3 regions of the Pseudomonas sp. FBCC-B35 genome follow, and region 1 is predicted to be linked to each of the others. Evidence: predicted binding sites of a transcription regulator. Region 1 holds the regulator's gene; each other region holds the start of a gene.

Region 1 (4,173 bases):
TCTTCGCCGCTGATATGCGTCAGGCCATGAAGCTGGTGCGCGATGAGCTGGGCGCTGATGCGGCCATCATCGGCAATCGCCGTATCGCAGGCGGGGTCGAACTGACCGCCGCGCTGGACTACAAGCTGTCCGCCCTGGCACCTCGGGTACCGAACGTCGAACTCGAAGAAGAGCTTCGCAAGACGCACACGCGCATCGCCACGGCCAAGGCCGAGCTCGATCAGCGCCCGGACAGCAGCGACAGCAATCGCCAACTGTTCGCCGGTCAATCGCTCACGGCGGCCGAGCCCTTGGTCGAGCCGCATGTCGATACCCCGCAGCCGGCCGCCACCGCAAGCAGCCAGGCCTCGGTGGACCCGCGCCTGTTCGATGCCATGCGCTCGGAGCTGTCCGGCTTGCGCGAACTGCTGGAAGTGCAGCTGGGGTCGCTGGCCTGGACCCAGCTGCAAGGTAGCAAGCCGCAGCAGGCCACGTTGTGGCGCCGGCTGCAGCGCATCGGCCTGTCTGGCCCCATTGCCCGCGAATTGCTCGAGCTGACCAAGGACATCGAGGAGCCTCGCCACGCCTGGCGTATGCTGCTGGCGCACCTGGCGCGCATGATCCGTACGCCTGACGTCGAACCGATCGAGGACGGCGGCGTGATTGCCGTCGTCGGCCCAGCCGGCATGGGCAAGACCACCACCCTGGCCAAGCTCGCGGCGCGTTATGTGCTCAAGTACGGCGCCCACAACCTGGCGCTGGTGAGCATGGACAGTTTTCGCATCGGCGCCCAGGAACAGCTCAAGACCCTGGGCCGGATCCTGAATGTGCCGGTCACCTATGTCGACCCCGGTCAGTCGTTGGCGGCGGCGCTCGAGCCGCTGCTGCGCAAACGCGTGGTGCTGATCGATACGGCCGGCCTGCAAGCCAGCGACCCGGCCTTGCGCATGCAGCTCGATACCCTGGCCGGTCGCGGTATCGCTGCGAAGAATTACCTGGTCCTGGCCACCACCAGCCAGAAGCAGGTGCTGACCGCGGCCTACCACAGCTACAAGCGCTGCGGGCTGGCCGGCTGCATCCTGACCAAACTCGACGAGTCGGCAAGCCTGGGCGATGTCCTGAGCCTTGCCATCAGTTTCCGACTGCCCGTGGCCTACCTTACCGATGGGCCGCGTATCCCGGACGATCTGCACTTGCCCCGTGGGCACCAGCTGGTCACCCGCGCGGTCAATGTGCAGCAGCAGGACGAGCCCAGCGAGGAGGCCATGGCCGACATGTTCGCTGATCTCTACCACAACCCACGGCGAGCGGGTTGAAAATGAAATGTGTGCAAGGTAGCTATGCCAAGGGGTACGCAGCATTGCCCTTCGTGTGGCATGAGTCCCAGCGAGACAAGGTAAAGAACAGACATGGGTAGCATGCATCCCGTACAGGTGATCGCCGTGACCGGTGGCAAAGGTGGCGTCGGCAAGACAAATGTTTCAGTGAATCTGTCTCTGGCGTTGGCCGAGCTGGGCCGCAGGGTCATGCTGCTCGACGCCGACCTGGGCCTGGCCAATGTCGATGTGTTGCTGGGCCTTGCGCCCAAGCGCACGCTGGCCGATGTCATCGAGGGGCGTTGCGAACTGCGCGATGTGATGCTGCAGGGCCCGGGCGGTGTGCGCATCGTCCCGGCCGCTTCGGGCACCCAGAGCATGGTGCACCTTGCGCCTGCCCAGCATGCGGGTCTGATCCAGGCGTTCAGCGAAGTCGGCGACAACCTCGATGTGCTGGTGATTGATACTGCGGCCGGCATCGGCGATTCGGTGGTCAGCTTCGTGCGCGCGGCTCAGGAAGTGCTGCTGGTGGTGTGCGATGAGCCGACCTCGATCACCGATGCCTACGCGCTGATCAAGCTGCTCAACCGCGATTACGGCATGAATCGCTTCCGGGTGCTGGCCAATATGGCCCAGAGCCCCCAGGAAGGGCGCAACCTGTTTGCCAAGCTGACCAAGGTCACCGACCGCTTCCTGGATGTGGCGCTTCAGTACGTGGGCGCCGTGCCTTACGACGAATGCGTGCGCAAGGCGGTGCAGAAACAGCGTGCCGTGTACGAGGCGTTCCCGCGCTCCAAATGCGCCTTGGCCTTCAAGGCCATTGCGCAGAAGGTCGACAGCTGGCCGCTGCCTGCCAACCCCCGTGGCCACCTGGAGTTCTTCGTCGAACGCCTGGTGCAGCCGACCAGTGCAGGTTCGATGTCATGAGCGCCAGCGGCTTCAAGATGTACAGCCGCGCCTCGAAGGACGCGCAATATGAGCTGATCGAGCGCTATGCCCCGCTGGTCAAGCGCATCGCCTATCACCTGCTTGCGCGACTGCCTGCCAACGTGCAGGTCGAGGACCTGATCCAGGCGGGCATGATCGGTCTGCTCGAGGTCGCCAACAAGTATGACGCCAGCAAGGGCGCCAGCTTCGAGACCTATGCCGGCATCCGCATTCGCGGCGCCATGCTCGACGAGGTGCGCAAAGGCGACTGGGCGCCGCGTTCGGTGCACCGCAACACCCGCATGGTCAGCGACGCCATGCGCGCGGTAGAAGCCAAAACCGGCCGCGACGCTAAAGATCATGAAGTTGCTGCCGAACTCAAGTTGAGCCTCGATGATTATTACGGGATTCTCAACGACACACTGGGCAGCCGCCTGTTCAGCTTCGACGACCTGTTGCAGGACGGCGAGCACGAAGGCTTGCATGAGGACGGCGTTAGCGGCCAGGCCGAGCCTGCCCGTGGGTTGGAGGAAGAGCGGTTCCAGGTCGCGTTGACCGAGGCCATCGCCAACCTGCCGGAGCGTGAGCGCCTGGTGCTGGCGCTGTACTACGACGAGGAACTGAACCTGAAGGAGATCGGTGAGGTCTTGGGGGTCAGCGAGTCGCGGGTCAGCCAGTTGCACAGCCAATGCGCCGCGCGCCTGCGCAGCCGCCTGGGGGAATGGCGGGCCCGTTGAGCCCGCCGCCGTCGTTGCCGTTTTCCACGTTGTACCGAATCGATTGAGTGCGCGCTCGGGGCCGAGCGCGTTTGAGACTGCTTGGAGGTCTAATTGGACAAAAACATGAAAATCCTCATCGTCGACGACTTTTCGACGATGCGGCGCATCATCAAGAACCTGCTGCGTGACCTGGGCTTCACCAACACCAGCGAAGCCGATGACGGCATGACGGCGCTGCCCATGCTCGAAAATGGCCATTACGATTTTCTGGTAACTGACTGGAACATGCCGGGCATGTCCGGTATCGACCTGCTGCGCAAAGTGCGCGCCAGCGACAAGCTCAAGAGCTTGCCGGTGTTGATGGTGACCGCGGAAGCCAAGCGCGACCAGATCATCGAGGCCGCCCAGGCAGGCGTGAATGGCTATGTGGTCAAGCCGTTCACCGCCCAGGTGCTCAAAGAAAAGATCGAGAAGATCTTCGAACGCGTCAACGGCTGAGTCACGTCAGGGGGCGCGCCATGAGTTCATCACACACGTCATTGGGCGAGTTCGAATCGACCCTCAAAAAGCATGCCCAGGAGTTGGTCGAAAGCCTGGAGCGCGGACGGTTCGGCGAGGCGGTGCAACTCATTCACGAGTTGAACCAGACCCGCGATCGGGGGCTGTACCAGGAAGTGGGCAAGCTGACCCGCGAACTGCACAGCGCCATCGTCAGTTTCCAGATCGACCCGACCATACCCCAGGCCGAAGAGGTGTCGCAGATTACCGACGCCACCGAACGCCTGTCCTATGTGGTCAAGCTCACCGAAGGGGCGGCAAACCGCACCATGGACCTGGTCGAGGAAAGCACGCCTGTGCTCAACGACCTGGCCAGCGAAGCCAAAGCGCTGAGTGCCGATTGGCAGCGCTTCATGCGCCGGGAAGTGAACGCCACGGAGTTTCGCGACCTGGCCAAGCGCGTCGACGGTTTCTTGGCGCACAGCGCCGAAGGTAACCGCAAGGTGGCTGGCCATCTCAACGACATCCTGCTGGCCCAGGATTACCAGGACCTGACCGGGCAGGTGATCAAGCGCGTCACGGCGTTGGTGACCGAAGTGGAAAGCAACCTGCTGAAACTGGTGATGATGGCCAGCCAGGTCGACCGCTTTGCAGGCATCCAGCATGACCAGGATCAGTTGCGCGCAGAAAAAGATCGAGAAAAACATCCGACTCGGGGTGAAGGTCCGCAGATT
Region 2 (4,173 bases), 2.1 Mb from region 1:
GCTGGATCGCGCACTGAAGCTGTGGACAGTGCGCAGAGTGCCCGCAAGATCACCTCCACGACCACGCCAAGCGCAATCGCGCATGGGGAGCCGATGACCTTCATGTTCAGTGGGCCAGAGGCAAGTCAGTTGATGGAAAAGGAGTTATTGCAAGCGCTCGCACAAGCGCCTGAGCCGGCTCGCACCTGGCAGTTCTGCAATGTGCCGAGGGGCCAGTGTGTCCGGCTTTCAGTCAGCCCGCTGGAGTAAAGACAAAAAACCCGGCACTAGGCCGGGTTCGTGCAGAGCGGCTTGCTGCATCAGAGCAACGAACGGCCCTTGTTCGCAGCGATGCGCATACGCAGCGCATTGAGCTTGATGAAGCCCGCCGCGTCTTCCTGGTTGTAGGCACCGCCGTCTTCTTCGAAGGTGGCGATGTTGGCATCGAACAGCGAGTCGTCGGACTTGCGGCCGACTACGGTAACGTTGCCCTTGTAGAGCTTCAGACGCACGACACCGTTCACATTGACCTGGGAGGCGTCGATCATCTGCTGGAGCATGACGCGCTCCGGGCTCCACCAGTAACCGGTGTAGATCAGGCTGGCGTACTTGGGCATCAGCTCGTCTTTGAGGTGAGCGACTTCGCGGTCCAGGGTGATCGACTCGATGGCGCGGTGCGCCCTGAGCATGATGGTGCCGCCAGGGGTTTCGTAGCAGCCACGCGATTTCATGCCCACGTAGCGGTTTTCGACGATGTCCAGTCGACCGATGCCGTTGGCGCCGCCGATGCGGTTCAAATCAGCCAGGACAGTGGCCGGGCTCTTCTCTACACCGTCGATCGCGACGATGTCGCCGTTGCGGTAGGTCAGTTCCAGGTAGGTTGCCTGGTCCGGGGCGTTTTCGGGCGAAACGCTCCAGCGCCACATGTCTTCTTCGTGCTCGGTCCAGGTATCTTCCAGCACACCGCCTTCATAGGAGATGTGCAGCAGGTTGGCGTCCATCGAGTAAGGGGACTTCTTCTTGCCATGACGCTCGATCGGGATACCGTGCTTCTCGGCGTAGTCCATCAGCTTCTCGCGCGAGAGCAGGTCCCATTCACGCCATGGCGCGATGACCTTGACGCCAGGCTTGAGGGCATAAGCGCCCAGTTCGAACCGAACCTGGTCGTTGCCTTTGCCGGTAGCGCCGTGGGAGATGGCGTCGGCACCGGTTTCGTTGGCGATTTCGATCAGACGCTTGGCGATCAGCGGACGGGCGATGGAAGTACCCAGCAGGTACTCGCCTTCATATACGGTGTTGGCGCGGAACATCGGGAACACGAAATCACGCACGAATTCTTCGCGCAGGTCGTCGATGTAGATCTCTTTGACGCCCATTGCCTGAGCCTTGGCGCGCGCCGGCTCGACCTCTTCGCCCTGCCCCAGGTCGGCGGTGAACGTCACCACTTCGCAGTTGTAGGTATCTTGCAGCCACTTGAGAATCACCGAAGTATCAAGGCCGCCGGAATACGCCAGTACGACCTTTTTTACGTCCGCCATGCCATCACTCCACGGGGTTGTACGGAAAAGGCCCGATTCTAACGGCGTTGAGGCTCAATTTATAGAGGCGCGACAGCTTCTGACGACAAAGCGACAAGAATTGTCGATGGCGCGACGGCCGCTACTTGGCCATGGCGGGTTTGCCTTGGGCCGGCGTCGTGGTACCCGCAGCCTGCGCGGGAGCAGCGGGAGCAGCGGGAGCAGCGGGAGCAGCGGGCGCCTCGGCGACCTTTTGTGTGAGCTGCGCCTGGACAGGGCCTCGCTCTAGCTCGATGTTGACCCGCCGGTTACGGGCCCGATTGCCGGCGTTGTTGTTCTTGGCCAGCGGGTAACGCTCGCCGTGGAAACGCACGGTTATCTGACTTTCAGGCACGCCGTGGGCCATGAGGTAATCGGCGACCGCCAGGGCTCGCCGGCGGGACACGTCGCGGTTGGTCAACCGGTTGCCGCTGTTGTCGGAATGCCCGTCCAAGGCCACCTGATTGACGCTGGGGTCGGCCTTCATGTACTCAAGCAGCACATCCAGTCGGGCCTTGGCAGCCTGATCCAGCACGATGCCGCCACCCGGGAAGCCCACCTGGGTCTGGCGTACCTGGTCGTAGTTCATGGGCAGCAGCTTGCTGGCGCAGGCCTGGTAGTCGCTGTAGGCCTTGGCGAAACTGACCGGCAGTACGCGCACTTCCATTGCCCTGCCCCCCTCCCCGGTGTAATTGCGCACCACGGCGCTGCGGCCATCGAGCAGGCCATTGATCAACCGACTGGCCTGGCCTTGGGATGAGTTGAACAGCACGCCGGTGCGCGCCATGCGCACATTGCCCAGGTTGATGTCCCCGCGCCCAGGTTGCCAGGGTGCTGCTGCCGCCAGCAAGGTGGCACCGCCGGCGCCGAGCGCATTGGTCTGTGAGCGCAGGCGAAACACCGGTTGCTCACCGGCACGACGCACGAATTCGCCGCTTCCGAAACCGTCTATCGGCTGGGTCAGCCGGCATTCGAACGCGTCGCCCTCCACCGTCCAGGCAATGCTTTCCATGCGCGTCTGAAACGTCAACGCGCCGGCCGGCAAGCTGGCAAACACGATAAACAAGGCTAGGTAACGCTGGCGCACGGCGGGCTCCACATAATTCGACACTCACCTTTACGCTATCGGGCAGTCGCGGGAAAACTTGATACCTGTGCTCTGGAGGGGCTTTTCCGGTAGCATTGCGGCTTGAGTTCGACCCGCCTGGAATCCTCAATGTCCGATCGCCTGACCCTCCTGCGCCCCGACGACTGGCACATCCATCTGCGTGATGGTGCCGTCCTGCCCCACACCGTTGGTGATGTGGCGCGCACTTTCGCCCGTGCCATCATCATGCCCAACCTGGTGCCGCCGGTGCGCAATGCCGCCGAAGCCGGGGCCTATCGTGACCGTATCCTGGCTGCTCGCCCGGCTGGCAGTCGGTTTGAGCCGTTGATGGTGCTGTATCTCACCGACCGCACCAGCGCGCAAGACATCCGAGATGCCAAGGCCAGCGGTATCGTGCATGCCGCCAAGCTCTACCCGGCAGGCGCCACCACCAATTCCGATTCTGGTGTGACCAGCATCGACAACATCTTCCCCGCTATCGAGGCGCTGGCTGAAGTCGGCATGCCGTTGCTGGTGCACGGCGAAGTCACGCGCAGCGAGATCGACGTGTTCGACCGTGAAAAGCGCTTCATCGATGAGCACATGCGCCGCCTGGTCGAGCGTTTCACCACGCTCAAGGTAGTCTTCGAGCACATTACCACCAGCGATGCGGCCCAGTTCGTGACCGAAGCTTCGGCCAACGTTGGCGCCACCATCACGGCGCAGCACTTGCTGTACAACCGCAACCATATGCTGGTGGGCGGAATACGACCCCATTTCTATTGCCTGCCCATTCTCAAGCGCAACACGCATCAGGTGGCGTTGCTCGACGCCGCCACCAGCGGTAACCCGAAATTCTTCCTCGGCACCGACTCGGCTCCCCACGCTCGCCACGCCAAGGAAGCGGCGTGTGGATGCGCTGGCTGCTATACCGCGTACGCGGCCATCGAACTCTATGCAGAGGCGTTCGAACAACGCAACGCGCTGGACAAGCTCGAAGGCTTTGCCAGCCTGCACGGCCCTGCGTTCTACGGCCTGCCGGCCAACACCGACACCATCACCCTGGTTCGTGATCAGTGGACGGCCCCAGAGAGCCTGCCCTTCGGTGAGCAAACCGTGATCCCGCTGCGCGCCGGGGAAACACTGCGCTGGCGCCTGCTGGAGGAACACGCGTGAGCGAAGACCTGTACGAAGACGAACTTGAATCCTCCGGCAGCGGTGGTCACCGCCATCCGATGGCAGAACGCTTCCGGGGTTACCTGCCAGTGGTGGTGGATGTGGAGACTGGCGGCTTCAACAGCGCCACTGACGCCTTGCTGGAAATTGCTGCCGTCACCATTGGCATGGACGAAAAGGGTTTCCTGTTCCCCGAACATACCTATTTTCACCGGGTGGAGCCCTTCGAAGGCGCCAACATCGAGGCCGCCGCGCTGGAGTTCACCGGCATCAAGCTCGACCATCCGTTGCGCATGGCAGTAAGCGAAGAAACGGCCCTGACGGATATCTTCCGAGGCATCCGCAAGGCGCTCAAGGCCAATGGCTGCAAGCGCG
Region 3 (4,173 bases), 1.7 Mb from region 1:
TGGCCTGGGCGTGCTGGGCTGGGGCGTGGGCGGCATCGAGGCGGAGGCTGCCATGCTAGGCCAGCCGGTGTCGATGCTGATCCCACAGGTCATCGGCTTCAAGCTCACGGGCAAGCTGCGCGAAGGCATCACCGCCACCGACCTTGTCCTGACGGTCACCCAGATGCTGCGCAAGAAAGGCGTGGTCGGTAAGTTCGTGGAGTTTTATGGTGACGGTCTGGCCGAGCTGCCCTTGGCTGACCGCGCCACCCTCGCCAACATGGCTCCAGAGTACGGTGCGACCTGTGGTTTCTTCCCGGTTGATCAAGTGACGCTGGATTACCTGCGCCTGTCGGGTCGCCCTGAAGCGACCGTGCAACTGGTCGAGGCCTATTGCAAGGCCCAGGGGTTGTGGCGCCTACCTGGCCAGGAGCCTACCTTCAGTGACACGCTGGCGCTGGACATGAATGACGTCGAATCCAGCCTGGCGGGCCCCAAGCGCCCACAAGACCGGGTTGCGTTGGCCCAGGTCAAGCAGGCCTTCGAGCAGTTCGTCGAGCTGCAACCCAAACCTGCCGCCAAGGAAGTCGGCAGGCTCGAGAGCGAGGGCGGAGGGGGCGTTGCCGTGGGCAATGCCGATCAGGCGGGCGAAGCCGACTACAGCCATCAAGGCCAGACCCATACGCTGCGCGACGGGGCCGTGGTCATTGCGGCCATCACCTCCTGCACCAACACCTCCAATCCCAGTGTGATGATGGCGGCTGGGCTTGTGGCCAAAAAAGCCCTCGAGAAAGGTTTGCAGCGCAAGCCATGGGTTAAAAGCTCGCTGGCACCGGGGTCCAAGGTAGTCACCGAATACTTCGACGCGGCCGGTCTCACGCCCTACCTCGATGAGCTCGGGTTCGACCTGGTCGGTTATGGCTGCACCACCTGCATCGGCAACTCAGGTCCGCTGGACGAGCCTATCGAAAACGCCATCAGCAGCGCCGACTTGACCGTCGCCTCGGTATTGTCCGGCAACCGCAACTTCGAAGGCCGCGTGCATCCACTGGTCAAAACCAATTGGCTCGCCTCACCGCCCCTGGTCGTGGCTTATGCACTGGCTGGCAGCGTGAAAGTCGACCTGACACACGACCCACTGGGCACTGACAAGCAGGGGCAGCCGGTCTATCTGAAGGATATATGGCCTAGCCAGCAAGAGGTGGCCGAGGCTGTGGCCAAGGTGAGCACAGCCATGTTCCACAAGGAATATGCCGAAGTGTTCGCAGGCGACGAGCAATGGCAGGCTATCGAAGTGCCACAGGCTGCCACGTACGTGTGGCAACCGGACTCGACCTACATTCAACACCCGCCTTTCTTCGAAGGCATCGAAGGACCGGCGCCGCGGATCACCGATATCCACAGCGCCCGCATCCTGGCCCTGCTGGGCGACTCGGTGACGACCGACCACATCTCTCCGGCCGGCAACATCAAGGCCGATAGCCCTGCGGGTCGTTACCTGCGCGAAAAGGGCGTGGAGCCTCGCGATTTCAATTCCTACGGGTCACGGCGCGGCAACCATGAAGTCATGATGCGCGGTACGTTCGCCAACATTCGCATCCGCAACGAGATGCTTGCAGGCGAAGAAGGCGGCAATACCGTGCATGTGCCAAGCGGCGAGAAGCTGTCGATCTACGACGCCGCCATGCGCTATCAGGAGCAAGACACGCCCCTGGTCGTGATCGCCGGCCAGGAATACGGCACAGGCTCCAGCCGCGACTGGGCTGCCAAGGGCACGAACTTGCTTGGCGTTAAAGCAGTGCTGGCCGAAAGTTTCGAGCGTATTCACCGCTCCAACCTGGTTGGCATGGGCGTGCTGCCGTTGCAGTTCAAGGCAGGCCAGGATCGTAAACAGCTTGGCCTGACAGGCAGAGAGCAGATCGATATCACTGGCCTGGAGGGGACGGCCATTGTGCCGGGCATGAGCCTGGCACTGACCATCACCCGCGAAGACGGCACGAAGGAGCAGATCGAAGTGCTCTGCCGGATCGACACCCTCAATGAAGTCGAGTACTTCAAGGCGGGTGGGATCCTGCACTATGTGCTGCGTCAGTTGATCGCCGCGTAGGCCCCGCGAGGGTGCCAGTCTGCGCGCAGGCTGGCACCCTCTTCCCAAGCGGGCATTGCTAGCCCATGCCACCTCAAGGTACTCATGTAGAACCCCGTGCGAACCAACGGCGAGCAACTGCCAGTAGCTCACCCGTACCTGCCATGCACTGCCATGGATCAACCCCTGTAAATATCCCCTCAATAATCCGCGCACCGTGCCGATACCAGTCCAAAGCCCTGCGGACATCCTAGCCATGCGCAACAACCAGCCCATTACCCAGAGAGAACGGACTTTCCCTGCCAAGCAGCGGTTGATTTCCACCACCAATGCCAAAGGTGTGATCACTTACTGCAACGATGCCTTCATCGAAATCAGTGGTTTCACCCGCGACGAATTGATGGGCGCAGCGCACAACCTGGTGCGTCATCCTGATGTGCCGCCCGCCGTGTTTGCTCACATGTGGCAGACCCTCAAGCAGGGCCAGCCCTGGATGGGCATCGTCAAGAACCGCTGCAAGTCGGGTGACCACTATTGGGTCAACGCGTATGTCACACCGATTTTCGACAACAACCAAGTCGTCGGCTTCGAGTCGGTGCGCGTCAAGCCCACCGCTGAGCAGATTCGTCGTGCCGAGGCCCTGTACCTGCGTATCAACCAAGGTAAACCGGCAGTACCGCGGCGTGACCGGTGGCTCCCCATCTTGCAGGACTGGTTGCCCTTCATCCTGATCAGCCAGATCGGCTTCCTGATCGGCAACTGGCTTGGACACTCATGGGGCTTTGCCTTGGCAGCAGCGTTATCTGTCCCCCTGGGCCTGCTTGGGCTGACCTGGCAACAACGTGGGCTCAAGCGCTTGTTGCGCCTGGCCGAGCAGACCACGTCCGATCCGCTGATTGCGCAGATGTATACCGACAGCCGCGGCGTGCAGGCGCGCCTGGAAATGGCCATGCTCAGCCAGGATGCCCGGATGAAGACCTGCCTGACACGGTTGCAGGATAGCGCCGAGCATCTGAGCGATCAGGCCCGTCAGTCCGACGAGCTGGCGCATATGAGTTCATCAGGCCTGGAACGCCAGCGCGTGGAAACCGAGCAGGTCGCTGCCGCAGTGAACCAGATGGCTGCTACCACCCAGGAGGTGGCCAACCATGTGCAACGCACCGCCGATGCGACCCAGCAGGCCAATCGCTTGACTGGCCAGGGCCGTCAAATTGCCGGAGAGACGCGCGCAGCCATCGAACGCCTGTCGGCGGCCGTTGGAGAAACTGGGCAGACCGTGACGCAATTGGCCAAGGACAGTGACGAGATCGGCGGTGTGGTCGATGTCATCAAAGGCATTGCCGACCAGACCAACCTGCTGGCGTTGAACGCCGCCATCGAAGCGGCACGGGCAGGCGAAATGGGCCGGGGCTTTGCCGTGGTTGCCGACGAAGTGCGGCAGCTGGCCCAGCGCACGGCTGAGTCGACCGGGCAGATTCACGGCCTGATCGCCAAGCTCCAGCAAACCGCCAGCAACGCCGTGACGACCATGGAAAGTGGTCACCGCCAGGCCCAGGAGGGTGTCGATCGGGTGATGCAGGCTGACGAGGCGCTAGTGGGCATCAGTGAAGCTGTGGCGAACATCACCGACATGGCCACGCAAATTGCCGCTGCGACCGAGGAGCAGACTGCGGTAGCCGACGAGATCAGCCGCAACATCAGTACCATTGCCGACCTGGCCGACCAGACGGCCGAACAGGCACAGCATTCGGCGGTGTTGAGCGAGGCCCTCAACAGCACGGCGGGTAGTCAATATTCACTGGTAGAGCGTTTCAACCGCTAGACCTGACAGCCTGCGAGGGGTCGGCATCGCCGGCCCCTCGTATTGACCAACGCTACCAATCAAGCCGCAGTTGGGTTTCGAAATGGCGAGTTTGCCCGGTCAACGGGTCATCGAAGCGCAGACTTTGCGCCAACAGTTTCAGCGGCCGTTGATAGTCATCCTGACCCTCGAGCAATGACGGATAGAACGGATCATTGCTGATGCCCGCCCCCAGCGCAGCCATGTGCACCCGCAGCTGGTGCGTCTTGCCCGTGATGGGCGAGAGCTCATACCGCCACTGCTCCCC

Evidence for each region. Region 1 encodes FliA, which starts transcription of late flagellar genes. Its sites were predicted from a motif close to CTAAAGTTTNNNNNNNNNNNGCCGNTAA; they were not measured.
Region 2: the regulator FliA is predicted to act here: its motif matches at 2,658-2,685, upstream of NMB38_RS05070 (flagellar protein MotY).
Region 3: the regulator FliA is predicted to act here: its motif matches at 2,265-2,292, upstream of NMB38_RS07200 (methyl-accepting chemotaxis protein).

What each region holds. Positions count from the first base shown of each region.
Region 1 covers NZ_CP101439.1:3,263,010-3,267,182, reverse strand. Annotated here, with positions in the region: gene flhF (flagellar biosynthesis GTPase FlhF) at 1-1,295, shown strand, start outside; gene fleN (flagellar synthesis regulator FleN) at 1,389-2,222, shown strand; gene fliA (RNA polymerase sigma factor FliA) at 2,219-2,959, shown strand; gene NMB38_RS14720 (chemotaxis response regulator CheY) at 3,065-3,439, shown strand; gene NMB38_RS14715 (protein phosphatase CheZ) at 3,460-4,173, shown strand, end outside.
Region 2 covers NZ_CP101439.1:1,140,467-1,144,639, reverse strand. Annotated here, with positions in the region: gene NMB38_RS05080 (hypothetical protein) at 1-249, shown strand, start outside; gene NMB38_RS05075 (argininosuccinate synthase) at 300-1,517, opposite strand; gene NMB38_RS05070 (flagellar protein MotY) at 1,639-2,622, opposite strand; gene pyrC (dihydroorotase) at 2,752-3,798, shown strand; gene rnt (ribonuclease T) at 3,795-4,173, shown strand, end outside.
Region 3 covers NZ_CP101439.1:1,610,570-1,614,742, reverse strand. Annotated here, with positions in the region: gene acnA (aconitate hydratase AcnA) at 1-2,086, shown strand, start outside; gene NMB38_RS07200 (methyl-accepting chemotaxis protein) at 2,322-3,887, shown strand; gene NMB38_RS07195 (pseudouridine synthase) at 3,940-4,173, opposite strand, start outside.